Regions from separate parts of the Exiguobacterium sp. UBA6309 genome, predicted to be linked through region 2. Evidence: a T-box and tRNA genes for the amino acid it is inferred to sense, from the RefSeq annotation. Region 2 holds a T-box; the other regions hold tRNA genes.
What was found. The T-box of region 2 lies ahead of argS (arginine--tRNA ligase). A T-box ahead of a tRNA ligase gene usually reads a tRNA of that ligase, here a tRNA-Arg.
Positions count from the first base shown of each region.

Region 1: it has a tRNA-Arg gene. The T-box ahead of argS (arginine--tRNA ligase) is inferred to sense a tRNA for this amino acid. The anticodon was not compared.
Region 3: it has a tRNA-Arg gene. The T-box ahead of argS (arginine--tRNA ligase) is inferred to sense a tRNA for this amino acid. The anticodon was not compared.

Region 1 is NZ_DJTL01000025.1:113,040-117,255, forward strand. It holds gene tig (trigger factor) at 1-235, opposite strand, end outside; gene B3M90_RS07070 (hypothetical protein) at 346-1,332, opposite strand; gene B3M90_RS07075 (hypothetical protein) at 1,359-1,883, opposite strand; tRNA gene B3M90_RS07080 (tRNA-Arg) at 1,986-2,059, opposite strand; gene B3M90_RS07085 (metallophosphoesterase family protein) at 2,133-2,642, opposite strand; gene B3M90_RS07090 (XTP/dITP diphosphatase) at 2,648-3,241, opposite strand; gene rph (ribonuclease PH) at 3,238-3,993, opposite strand; gene racE (glutamate racemase) at 3,994-4,216, opposite strand, start outside.
Region 2 is NZ_DJTL01000010.1:61,676-65,891, forward strand. It holds gene B3M90_RS02940 (GGDEF domain-containing protein) at 1-1,066, opposite strand, end outside; T-box leader at 1,197-1,415, shown strand; gene argS (arginine--tRNA ligase) at 1,475-3,157, shown strand; gene B3M90_RS02950 (hypothetical protein) at 3,188-3,793, shown strand; gene B3M90_RS02955 (metallophosphoesterase family protein) at 3,856-4,216, opposite strand, start outside.
Region 3 is NZ_DJTL01000025.1:370,205-374,420, reverse strand. It holds gene B3M90_RS08360 (gluconeogenesis factor YvcK family protein) at 1-126, shown strand, start outside; gene whiA (DNA-binding protein WhiA) at 123-1,079, shown strand; gene B3M90_RS08350 (hypothetical protein) at 1,162-1,398, shown strand; partial or broken gene clpP (ATP-dependent Clp endopeptidase proteolytic subunit ClpP) at 1,518-2,102, opposite strand; tRNA gene B3M90_RS08340 (tRNA-Arg) at 2,285-2,360, opposite strand; gene B3M90_RS08335 (RNA polymerase subunit sigma-54) at 2,514-3,656, shown strand; gene B3M90_RS08330 (glutaredoxin family protein) at 3,647-3,907, shown strand; gene B3M90_RS08325 (sugar-binding transcriptional regulator) at 4,023-4,216, shown strand, end outside.

The sequences.
Region 1 (4,216 bases), on a different contig from region 2:
CACCTTCGATTGTGTCCTTATAAAGGATATCGAGTGCATCTTGGTACAGTGCTTCTTCACCGTACATTTTGTTAAACATTGCGCGTGGCATTTTTCCTTTACGGAAACCTGGTGTGTTCAAAGTCTTAACGACTTTCTTGAACGCTTGGTCTACCGCTTTATCAAATGCTTCAGCAGGCGCTTCATACGTGAGGACGCCGAGGCTACCTGATTGTTTTTCCCATTTTGCAGTCATGCTGAGTCCCTCCAAAATTGTCAATTAGCGTACATGTGTGTACAACAAGTCACATTATAGCACAATCGTTCTGACGATTACCACTGTTGAACGAATCGTTTCCGGATGTCTCAATCGAAGTAAATTTGCTCGAATGCGATGACTTCCGGATAGAGGATATGCACTCCCTGATATAATCGCTTTGCTAGCGGACTTAAGACACGTTCCGGCTCTTCTTTTTCAAACGACAACCCTGCTAGTTCTTCGCATGCGAGGAGCCATTTCTCCATATCCGACCCGATTGCTTCTCGTTCTTCAAGATGAATCAACTGGTCCGAACGCAAGACGAGCAAGGCTCGAAAAGGATCCATTCGTTCTAATGTATGCATCGATGCGAGTAACGCTTGTTGTTCCTGTTGATGTGCAATCAGCACTTCTTCTAAATCCTGACGCGTCGAGATCGTCCAGTGTACATCTAAATGCGGCACATAAATGTCTGCCGGATAGGACAGATGCTCAATCACACTTCCTAATAACTGATCGATGACGATTAGGCTTTGATGTTCTGTATCCTGAGCACGAAGATACTTGTGTGTAATGTAGTCAAAGAGCGCAGGTGTCCGTTCGAATTCAGCACCAGCCAAATGGCGCATTTGTTCGACCCAGCTTCCATGTTGCAACACATGCATCAACGCCGTTCCAGAAGTTACGGCACTCTGAGTAACATTGTTTTTTTGAACCGGTGTCGTCTTTTGTTCTCGCACCGTCATCCGCTGTTTAATCTCGTCTAATCGAAGCGCAAGTCCATACGGCAGATACGGTGACGCCGAGCGTAGAGCGAGCTTCATTGGATACCGTTCTCCGAGTTCATAAAGAAAGAGTGCGAGCACTTGCTCCACACCCTCGACTTCAAGAAAACGTTCTGCTACAGTCTCGTATCGTTCACGGTCATGCAGTAAAAACGGCTGGATGACATAGAGTCGGTATAATACATCTTCTCCTATCAATTGGTCAGTCTCTAATTCTTTTACCAGCCGTTCTTGTTCAGCTGCCGGCAAACGGAGGACCCGAGCTCGTTCTGCTTCTAGTTCGTGTTCCATCCAGCGGGATGTCTCCATATTCCTGCACTCCTTCATTCAACTACTTATTTCGTAAACGGATCGAGCAAAGACGTCCAGTTTGTGATCGCATCTTGTAATTTCCCTGCCTGTTCGATACCGAGACGATTTAATGTATCGAGAGAGACGTCTGTTTCAAGAAGTCGTGTGATGTCTTCTGATTGATTCACGAACTGCTCGAGCTTTGCACTTAAATTTTGTAACTCTTGCGGTGGATTTTCAAGTCCCGCCAATCGTTGGTCGATTTGGTCCAGCTCTTGATTGAACTGATCAATCGTTCCGTTTTCCTTTAACTTTTCGATTTGTTGGTCGAGCGCTTGCTCCGGATTCGTGGATTCGCGTGCTTTCGTAGCCGCTTCATTAAAAGAAGAAGATAAGTCGGACGTGACTTGTGCGGTATCTTTCGCAATCCCTTGAAGTTCTCCAGCATAATCGACACTATTTTTCACATCGTTGACCTGTTGTTTTGCATCATCAACTGTATTTGAAATCTCACTACATCCTACAAGAAACGTACTGAGTAACAGGACTGTTCCAACTTTCTTCCACATCGCTTTCATCCCTTTCAAGTTCATGATACCTTAATTATAAGCGAAAATTGAAATAAAAAAAAGAGACCGCCCTCGTAAGGGCAGTCTCTATTTTAATTATAGCGTCCCAAGAGGGATTCGAACCCCCGACCGACGGCTTAGAAGGCCGTTGCTCTATCCTGCTGAGCTATTGGGACGTGTCAACACGAATAAACTATACTAGAACAATTCTTTCGTGTCAATCACATTACAAAGATTGCATTTATTTTATTACAAAAATGTTCCGTCGAGGTGAAGTGCATTGACGCGATCCCCGTTCATGTCAAGAAAATCGACAGAATAGCGGTCTTGTTCTACTTCAAGAATCGCATACGTCTTGTCTGGGCGATGGCGTGGCATCCGAATCGATCCTGGATTGATGAATAACACACCATCCCGATACTCCGCCTTCGCAACATGAGAATGACCATACAAAACGATATCAGCTTGCTTTTCGTTCGCATGATGTTGCAAGACATCTAGGCTATATTTGACGTCCTGACGATGTCCATGGACACAGAGTACCTTATGCTCGTCCATTTCCGACGTGACTTCTTCCGGGAAATCGTGTCCATAATCACAGTTCCCCCGTACAACACGATATGGATATAACGATTCAATGTCGCGCGTCAATTGAGAGTCTCCACAATGAAATGCTAGATCCACGTCCTGATGCCGTTCGAATATCGTAAGCAGTTCTTGTTCTAGTCCATGGCTATCACTAACGATCAACGCTCTCATTTTCATCACACTCCTAGGAAAGTAGTTAAGTCTTGTTCGAGCTTGCGCAATGCATTGCCACGATGACTGATCATCGCTTTTTCTTCTTTCGTCAACTCAGCAGCCGTTTGTCCACTTGCCGTGACGAACAAAGGGTCATAACCGAAACCGTTCGATCCCGTTGCTTCAAAACCGATTCGCCCTTCCATTGTTCCGCGTACCGTCAATGTTTCGCCTGTTGGTTTTGCTAGCGCGAGTACACAAACGAAGCGTGCCGTCCGCTCCTCTTCCGGAACACCTTCTAACTTTTCAAGTAGTAGAGCGTTGTTCGCTGCATCCGACTTTTCAAGACCCGCGAAGCGTGCCGAGTAGACACCTGGAGCGCCATCTAAAGCATCGACTTCAAGACCTGAATCGTCAGCAAGTACTGCGTGACCAAAGTAGGCTGCTGCTTCTGTTGCTTTTAAGAGTGCATTCTCCTCGAATGTTTCACCTGTCTCATCCGTTTCTTTAGCATCCGCATGATCGAGTAACGACTCGACTGTATAGCCGAGACGCCCAAGCATGCTTTCGAGTTCCTTCACTTTACCAGCGTTATGTGTTGCGACGATGACTTTCATTTATGTTCCCCCACTTCTTCTCCTACATACCACCACGAAACACCGAGTGCCTCGCGACCGGTTTCAATCAGTTCCTTAATACCTTTTTCCCCAAGTTCGAGCATTTCGAGCATCTCTTGACGGGAAAAGGTCGACTCTTCTCCTGTTGCTTGCATCTCGACGATTTTACCGGATGAGGTCATGACGAGATTGAAGTCGACTTCAGCTGCAGCATCCTCTTCGTAGCATAAATCAAGTAAGGCATTCGATCCGACGATTCCAACTGAGATGGCGGCGATGCCCTCTTTGATTGGTGTATCGGTCAATTTTCCCGCTTGAATCAGTTGATCGATAGCTCGAACGAGTGCTAAAAATCCACCGGTGATCGATGCTGTTCGTGTTCCGCCATCAGCTTGAATGACGTCACAATCGATCCAGATCGTCCGTTCACCAAGTTTTTCTAAATCGACGACCGCCCGAAGTGATCGGCTAATGAGACGTTGGATTTCCATCGTCCGCCCCGTCTGTTTGCCGCGAACGGCTTCTCGTGCAGTCCGCTGAGCGGTTGCCCGCGGTAACATCGAATATTCCGCATTGATCCAGCCTTGGCGTTTTCCACGTAGAAATGGTGGTACCCTTTCCTCGACGGTCGCCGTGCAGAGGACTTTCGTATCACCCAGTTCAATCAAAATCGAACCTTCCGCGTGTTTATTGATGTCAACTGATAACTGTACTGGACGGAGATCGTCCGCCGTTCGTTGGTCTGTCCGCATTTAATCTTCCTCCGTTCCAAGGACGATGCGCTCCGCATGAATGGGCTGATCGAGCCAGTCCGTTGCAATTTGGTCGAATGAGCGGATATCGCCTGTCGCGTAATAACGATGTTCTGGTGTTTGTGTCACATCTGCTGAAATCGTGTTGTAGTCAAGTAGTGCTGCTACTTCGAGTGCGGTTTCATCCCCTGAAGAGATGAGTTGAACGCCTGGTCCGATGACC
Region 2 (4,216 bases):
GATGGAACAGAATGATCGAGACATCGACTTCTCCGCTCGTAATCGAAGGAATTGCTAGCATTGAATGGCGATCGACAGGCAATCCGATTTGAATATCGTTTCCCCAGTCGCAACGAAGACCATAGATGATCGGGGTATGCAAATCGTCGGCTGTCAAAGAGTGAAACAGCGGTAACACATCGATCGGTTGCTTCGTCCGGATGTCATAGATGACTTGTTTCCGCTGTTGTTGAATCGAAATCCAGCCTTCAGAAAACGGTAGCAGATGCGGTAAATCGAGAAGTAACGAGTCGATCGTCTCGCGTTCGAAGCGGGAGATCAATAAGTGTTCCTTCGCATCATCAAATCGTTTAGCATTATCATTTGCTTCAAGTGAGTCACCACGTTCTTGCAACAGACGTTTGAATAAAAAGAGAATCAAGGCGGAGACTGTAGCCGCGACAAGAGGACTTTCATCGTAGAACCAGATCCCAAGTAGAGCACTTAACATGCTGATTCCGTAAACGAGGGACTGAAGCTTCACAAGACGTTGCCAATCGTATTTCAAGAAAAGAAAGCGATTGACGAGCAGACATTGGAAGTAAGAAACAAGGAAGACTGTGATCAAAAAGCCGATGAAGGGAATCAGAGCTTTGGTATACGTAAAGCTTGAGCCGATCGGTCCACCGAGCGCTTCATACGCAAATACCGGAAGCGAGATGTAGACTAAATCAAACAAGGCGTTGATTGGGTAGAGATAGGCGAAACGTTTCCAGCGAATCGCTTTTCGGTGAGACATGAATTGAAAGACGAGAATACCGACTTGGCTTAAAATCAAAGCGTACGTCAAACCGTAATTGAGGAATAAAAATAAAATGATTCCTTCTTGAAACGTATAATAAATGCCGCCACGACGGACATTATCGAACTGAAACAGGAGAACGAGCCCAAACAAATAAAGGGTATTGACGATGGAGATGGAAGGAGGGAAGGTAGGTGGATGAACGATGCCAATCAATAACAATGTCAAGGCGACGAGACTGAAAACGATCCAGCTCGTCCGGGCTACCTGTTGGTAGTAGCGCATGAAACATCCCTCCCCCTGAGAAGTATCTTTTATTCCTATACCCGAATTGTGGAAATTTTGATAAGCCATTTACCAAAAAAAATAAGGTTGAGAGAAAAGAAAGAATTGCGTATAATGTGAAAGATATCGAATACAGTCGATGATGAAGAGAGTAACGGTTGATTTTCGTCAACTAGCGAATCAGGGAATGGTGGAAGCCTGAGGACGAACCGGTCGTGAAGCGCACTTTTGAGACGCTACCCGATTCCTGAAGGAAAAGGCGTAGCCGGGGGAACCCCGTTATCCCCGAACAAGGTGGGTGTCAAAAGGACACCAAGAAGAGTGGTACCGCGGTCATTCCGTCTCTTTGCGCGTGGCGCAAGGGGCGTTTTTTATTGCCAAAAATCAGTGAAGCAGGAGGAAATAAAGATGAGTTATAAAACGCAATACGCAGAAGTATTACATCAAGTCATGGAAGGTGCCTTATCGATTGAACAAATCGAACAACTAATCGAGCAACCGAAACATGAAGATCATGGAGATCTAGCATTCCCATGCTTCATGCTCGCGAAAGCATTCCGTAAAGCACCCAATATGATTGCTTCGGACCTCGCAGAAAAAATCGACGCGCCATTGTTCTCAAACGTTCAGGCTGTAGGTCCTTACATCAACGTCTTCTTGAACCGGGAAGTCGTATCGCAAGAAATCGTCAACCAAGTTCTGACGGAAAATGAGGCGTTCGGATCAAGTGAAGCCAATGGAAAAACGATTGTCACTGATTTTTCATCACCAAACATCGCGAAACCATTCTCGATGGGTCACTTACGTTCAACGGTAATCGGAAACGCGCTCAACCAAATCTCACGTAAAAAAGGCTATGATGTCGTCGGTGTCAACCATTTAGGGGACTGGGGAACACAGTTCGGGAAATTGATGGTTGCGTACACGATGTGGGGTGAGGAAGAAGCGGTCCGTGCAGAACCAATCAAGGAATTGTTGAAATTATATGTCCGGTTCCACGAAGAAGCGGAAACAAATCCGGCACTTGAAGACGAAGGACGTCTCTGGTTCAAAAAACTCGAACAAGGTGATGAGCAGGCAACAACGCTTTGGACGTGGTTCCGTGAAGTCTCACTTGTTGAGTTCAATCGTGTTTATGAGATGCTCGGAGTTAAATTCGATAGCTTGAACGGAGAAGCTTTCTACAACGATAAGATGCAACACGTCATCGATTTGCTTGAAGAAAAAGATTTACTCGTCGAATCAGAAGGGGCAATGGTCGTCGACCTCGAAGCAGAAGGTATGCCGCCTGCTTTGATTAAAAAAAAGGATGGCGCAACGCTTTATGCGACACGTGACTTAGCAGCTGCTGTCTATCGTCTCGAAACGTACCGTTTTGAGCAAGCATTCTACGTCGTTGGCGGCGAACAAGCGCTTCACTTTAAGCAATTGTTCGCAGTCCTGAAGAAACTTGGATTTGAGAATGTCGACGGAATGCACCATGTACCGTTCGGTTTGATTATGAAAGACGGAAAGAAAATGTCTACGCGTAAAGGTCGGATCGTCTTGCTTGAAGAAGTACTACAAGAAGCAATCGACGTCGCGAAGCAAAACATCGCGGAAAAAAATCCGAACTTAGCGAATGCCGAAGCAACAGCTCGTCAAGTAGGTGTTGGCGCCGTCATCTTCCATGATTTGAAAAATGAACGGATGAACAATATCGAGTTCGATCTTGAGCAGATGTTGAAATTCGAAGGTGAAACAGGACCGTATGTCCAGTATACGAATGCTCGTGCGCACTCATTGCTCCGTAAAGGTAGCTATGATGGCACACCATTCGCTGGCAGTGCCGATGATCATGCATGGGGTGTCGTATCGATGCTGAACCAATTCTCGACGGTCATCGATCGCGCGTTCACACGTCGCGAGCCGTCAATCATCAGCCGTTACGTCTTAGATCTTGCACAAAGCTTTAATAAATACTACGGACACGTCCGTGTTCTCGAAGATGACGCAGCAAAACAATCGCGTCTTGCACTCGTCAAGTCCGTCACGATCGTCTTGACAGAAGGTCTTCGTTTACTTGGTGTCGGCGCTCCGGAAGAAATGTAAGACCAATCCACGAATAAGAAGAGGTAGATTATGAAGACTGAGACGAAAGACCGATTACAGCAAGCTGCTTCACGGATGAAGCAGGAGCCTTTGGCAGAAACCGTCGCCTTCATGGCTGATTTTCACGGGAAACTCGCTGCTTGGTTACCGGGAGAGTCTGTCGATTTCGTTCACGATTTCGTGACGGCGCCGGAAGCTGATTTGATTGCTCCGATCGAAGGAGACGCGTTGCGCACGAAAGACAATTTTGAATTCTTCATGCGTAAAAAACAGACACGAAAAAAACTCGGCGAACTGTTGACGCTTTGGAAGTCGGCGCGCACGACAGAGACGTTGAGTCAAATCGATGCGATCGGATTGAAAAAATGGCTCGCTCGTAATGAATTCCGTTCGGAAGACAAGCCATGGGATTATTTGAACCGTCTGCATGTTCTTCTGTTCCTTGATTTGATGACGACGATCATCGATGATCATCGATTGACGAGTTTGCATGAGCAACTTGTCGGTACAACACCAGTTCCGACGAGCTTCGTTCGTCGTCAAGGGGATGTCCGTCAAGTCATCGAAGCATTCGCGGAAGAGACGAACTTCACACAAGTGGATGTTGTCAAGGCATCGCTTGTCCGTTATCTCTGATCAATAGGATGCACAAACAAAAGCCGTCGAGCCCCGTGCCCGACGGCTTTTGTCGTATCTTCTTAGTTTGCCCGATGGAACACGATCGATTGTTGCTCTGAATCGTAAAGACACCATTCTCGTTCGAACACGACAGGACCTAGATTGATGGCATATCGTCCTCCATTATTAATGGATAAAGATTGATACAATGGGCTCGACATAGCAATGCCATTTCGAAACAAACCTCTGATATGACTATGACCAAAAAAGAGTACTGGTTCACGTTGCTGTGACAGATCGGGCAAAAAATCACGGGACCAATTCAATTGATCTCCATGAATCAATAATGCACCCTCGATGCGTTGTTTTCGAGGGCAATCGCGTAACGCATCGATGACAGGAGATAGTTGCGGTGGAACGAGCGACAGGATGCGCTCTTCT
Region 3 (4,216 bases), on a different contig from region 2:
GACATCGTCGATTACAATCATCACTTCATCCGTCATGACTCAGATGCCGTCGCAAGCCTCGTCATGCGAAAAGTGTTGTCGATTCGACGGATGCGTCAACTCGAAGGAAAGGAGGAGCTGACATGAGCTTTGCCTCAGAAGTCAAAAAAGAATTAACGCAGATTCCGATCACCGATCACGAGATGAAGGCGGAACTCGCGGCGCTTGCCCGGATGAATGGTGCGATCTCGTTCGGTCTCGGACGTGGTCTGACACTCGATATCTCGACCGAGAATGCCTCGATTGCCCGTCGGATCTACTCGCTTTTGAAAAAAGCATACGGGGTTCATCTCGATCTGCTCGTGCGGAAGAAAATGCGTCTGAAAAAGAATAATGTCTACATCGTCCGCGTCAAACAACAGGCGGATAAGATTTTGCAAGACCTCGGGATTTTAGGGGAAGGGTTCACGATGATTCGCTCCATCAGTGACACGATTCTAAACGATGAACGAAAAGCACGCGCATATTTACGAGGGGCGTTCCTCGCCGGGGGTTCGCTCAACAATCCGGCGACATCGTCGTATCACTTGGAGATCTTTAGCTTATATGAAGAACACAATGCGGCGCTCCGCGGTCTATCGAACGTCTTTGATTTGAACGCGAAGGCGATCGAACGGAAAAAGGGACATATCCTCTACATTAAAGAGAGCGAGAAGATTTCCGATTTCCTCAAGCTCGTTGATGCGACACAATCGATGCTGCGGTTCGAGGATGTCCGGATCTTAAAAGATATGCGTAACTCGGTCAACCGTCTCGTCAACTGTGAGACGGCGAACCTCAACAAAACGGTCGGTGCGGCATTACGCCAAGTCGAGAACATCAAGTTCCTTGAGCGGACGGTCGGGCTCGATGTCTTACCGGATAAGCTGAAGGAGATCGCGATCTTGCGTGTGACCCATCAAGACGTCACGTTACAAGAGCTCGGGGAGATGGTCGAAAGCGGCTCCATCTCAAAATCAGGGATCAATCACCGGTTGCGGAAAATTGATCAAATCGCTGAAAAAGTAAGAAACGGAGAGTCGATGACAGGGGCCTTATAAGAGGGTCGCTTGCGGGATGAACCATAGTCTACTATAATATATAGTCGATGCAACTAAATGTTCGAATTAAGGAGTTTTTGAAATGGCTAACGAAAAGAAACGTATTTCGCTGACAGTCGATGCGAAGTTTGATGAAGTGTTAACAAAAAAAGCAAAAGCAATCGGTGTACCGAAAAGCACACTCGTTGCATTCGCAACATCTTTGTTCCTGAAACAATTACAAGCAGAAGAAGAGCTTTCGCCACATGCGAACGCGATCTACTCGCTGATTCGTGAAAACCACGATATCGTTTCAGACATCACAGACTTGATCGACTGATCATCGCCCTCTCGTTCTATAAGGAACGGGAGGTTTTTTGTATGTAACGATAACCGACAAGGCTTCACTTTTCTATGGATACAAAAAAAGTGCCTCCCGAAGGAGACACTCTGGATGACTTATGCACGTTCCATGACGCGGTCGATAAGACCGTAATCAGCAGCAGCTTGTGCTGACATGAAGTTGTCACGCTCTGTATCGCGTTCGATGACTTCAAGTGGTTGTCCTGTGTTTTCAGCCATGATTTTGTTGAGGTGCTCACGCATTTTGATGATACGCTCCGCATGGATTTTGATATCCGATGCTTGACCTTGTGTACCACCGAGTGGTTGGTGGATCATGATTTCAGCGTTTGGTAACGCGAAACGTTTTCCTTTTGCGCCTGCTTGTAGCAAGAACGCACCCATCGATGCTGCCATACCGATACAAATTGTTGAAACTTGTGGTTTGATGAAGTTCATTGTATCGTAAATCGCCATACCGGCAGTGATCGAACCACCTGGGCTGTTGATGTAAAGCGAGATTTCTTTATCTGGATCTTCTGCTGCTAAGAACAGAAGTTGGGCAACGACTGAGTTGGCGACGTTGTCGTCAATCGCGCTCCCGAGAAGAATGATGCGGTCTTTTAGCAAACGTGAGTAGATATCGTAAGCACGTTCCCCGCGGTTTGTTTGTTCGATGACTGTTGGAATTAACATAGTCTTTGCCTCCTTATAGTTGGTATGTAGCTTCCTATTCGACTTATCCTTATCATAATCCTTTGGTCAATATTGGTCAAAAGATACGATGCGACTTTTAGGTATTTTTCCATTACAAGGGCAAATGAAACATATCAATATAGAAAAAAGGCAACGCCATTGCTGGCATTGCCTTGTAGTTGAATAAATGGTACACCCGGAGAGATTCGAACTCCCGACACCTGGTACCGGAAACCAGTGCTCTATCCCCTGAGCTACGGGTGCATCTGATGTACTGAACAATTAATAGTATAGCGACATTTTTTCAGAAAAGCAATAGGGAAGGATGACTTTTCTTTTCTCTAGCGACTCAAAAGGGGTTCAGAGCACGTTTTTCAAAACGTTTCTTCTATAATAAGAAGTGAGGGAGGGAAATCGATGGATCAACGCCAGGAACAAACGCAACAGCTGACGTTATCGGCGTCACAACAGTATCAGTTACATGTACTTGAGCAACCGGCGGCAGAACTCGAGGAGGAATGGCGACGGTTGAAACGACGGTTACATCGTCATTACCCGAATCAGGTTTCGCTAGAGGTCGAGCAGATGGCAGGACATTTGGCATCCTATGAAGACGAGCTTCTTGCACAAATACGTTTAGAATCAGTCAGACAGGAAATAGGATATATGGCGGAACAACTCATCGTGTATTTAGAAGCGGACGGTTTATTGCGGACATCGGACAAGGAGCTCGCTGCATCCTTCTCGACCGATGTCGCAACGATTACAGAAGCACGGACACTCTTACAACAATGTGAACCAGTCGGCATTGCTGCCCGCTCGGAGCGCGAGTGCCAATGGTTACAGGCGATCGAGCTAGACGACGCAGAATTGATCGGACTGACGGATCGGTTACGACATGAACCGGCGAGTCAAGTGTTCGCGCAGTTCAGTAAACAGGATCGAGCACGGTTGCGAAAACGATTGACGCGGCTGAGCCGGACACCGGATCTTCCTAAAGAAGAACGACCGGTCATGGCAGAAGCACGGATTCACCTGTTAGATGGAAAACTTCAGATTGACTGGATGACACTCGACATGGATCAGAAGTGGCTCGGATTAAAAGAGGCAACGCCTTTTTTACGCGCGTACGAACGACGTCGCGTTACGATGCATGCCATCCTCTCGGTCTTGCTTGAGCGACAAGAACGCTGGTTCAAGGGAGAACTGCATCTTGAGCCACTGACGAAAAAACAAGTCGCTGAGGCGACGGGGCATCATCCGTCAACGATTGGTCGAGCGATTGCTGCGAAGTATGTCGAGACGGTTCATGGTCTCGTTGCTTTAGAAGACTTGTTCGTCTCACGGACGACAACCGGAGATTCGAGTTTTTTAATTAAACGGCGGATCGCCGAATACATTCAACATAGCGATCGTCCGTTAAGTGATCAGCAATTGACGGATCGTCTGCAAGCAGACGGTCTGACAGTCGCGCGACGGACGGTTGCAAAATATCGGGCAGCGCTTGGTTTAACGAAAAAAACGATGCAGCAAAGGAAGGCGCAATCAGAATGGGATTAAAACGACACAGACACTTAACACTCTATTCACGTCCGGGATGTACGCTATGTGAAGAGGCCGCCATCTTACTCGACTTCGTACTCGATGAGTTTCCGGAATGGACGTTCGAGGAAGTCAACATCGATCAGGATGAAGCGCTCAGTCTACGGTTCTTATATGAAATTCCGGTCGTCATGCATGACGGCGAAATTTGGAGTTATGGCAAATTCGAGACGGAAATGATAAGAAACCGCTTACTTCAAAAAACTTGAGAAACGAGACTTGCAAGGCGAGAAATGGACTGTTATGATAACGGTGTACCAAGTGGGACACGTTATGACATGCGGGACAGAAAGCGTCCAGCTACTTGAGAGGAGAGGGAAATACATGATTCGGCAGTTAGTCCAGATCCAAAAACGAATCGTGCCTGATCTGATCGAAGAAATGCAGACACGCTACGACATCCTTCATTATGTTCGACTGATGCAACCGATCGGACGACGTACGCTTGCGACAAGCCTTGGCTTGACGGAACGCGTCTTACGGCGGGAAGTCGACTTCTTGAAGCAGCAAGACCTCCT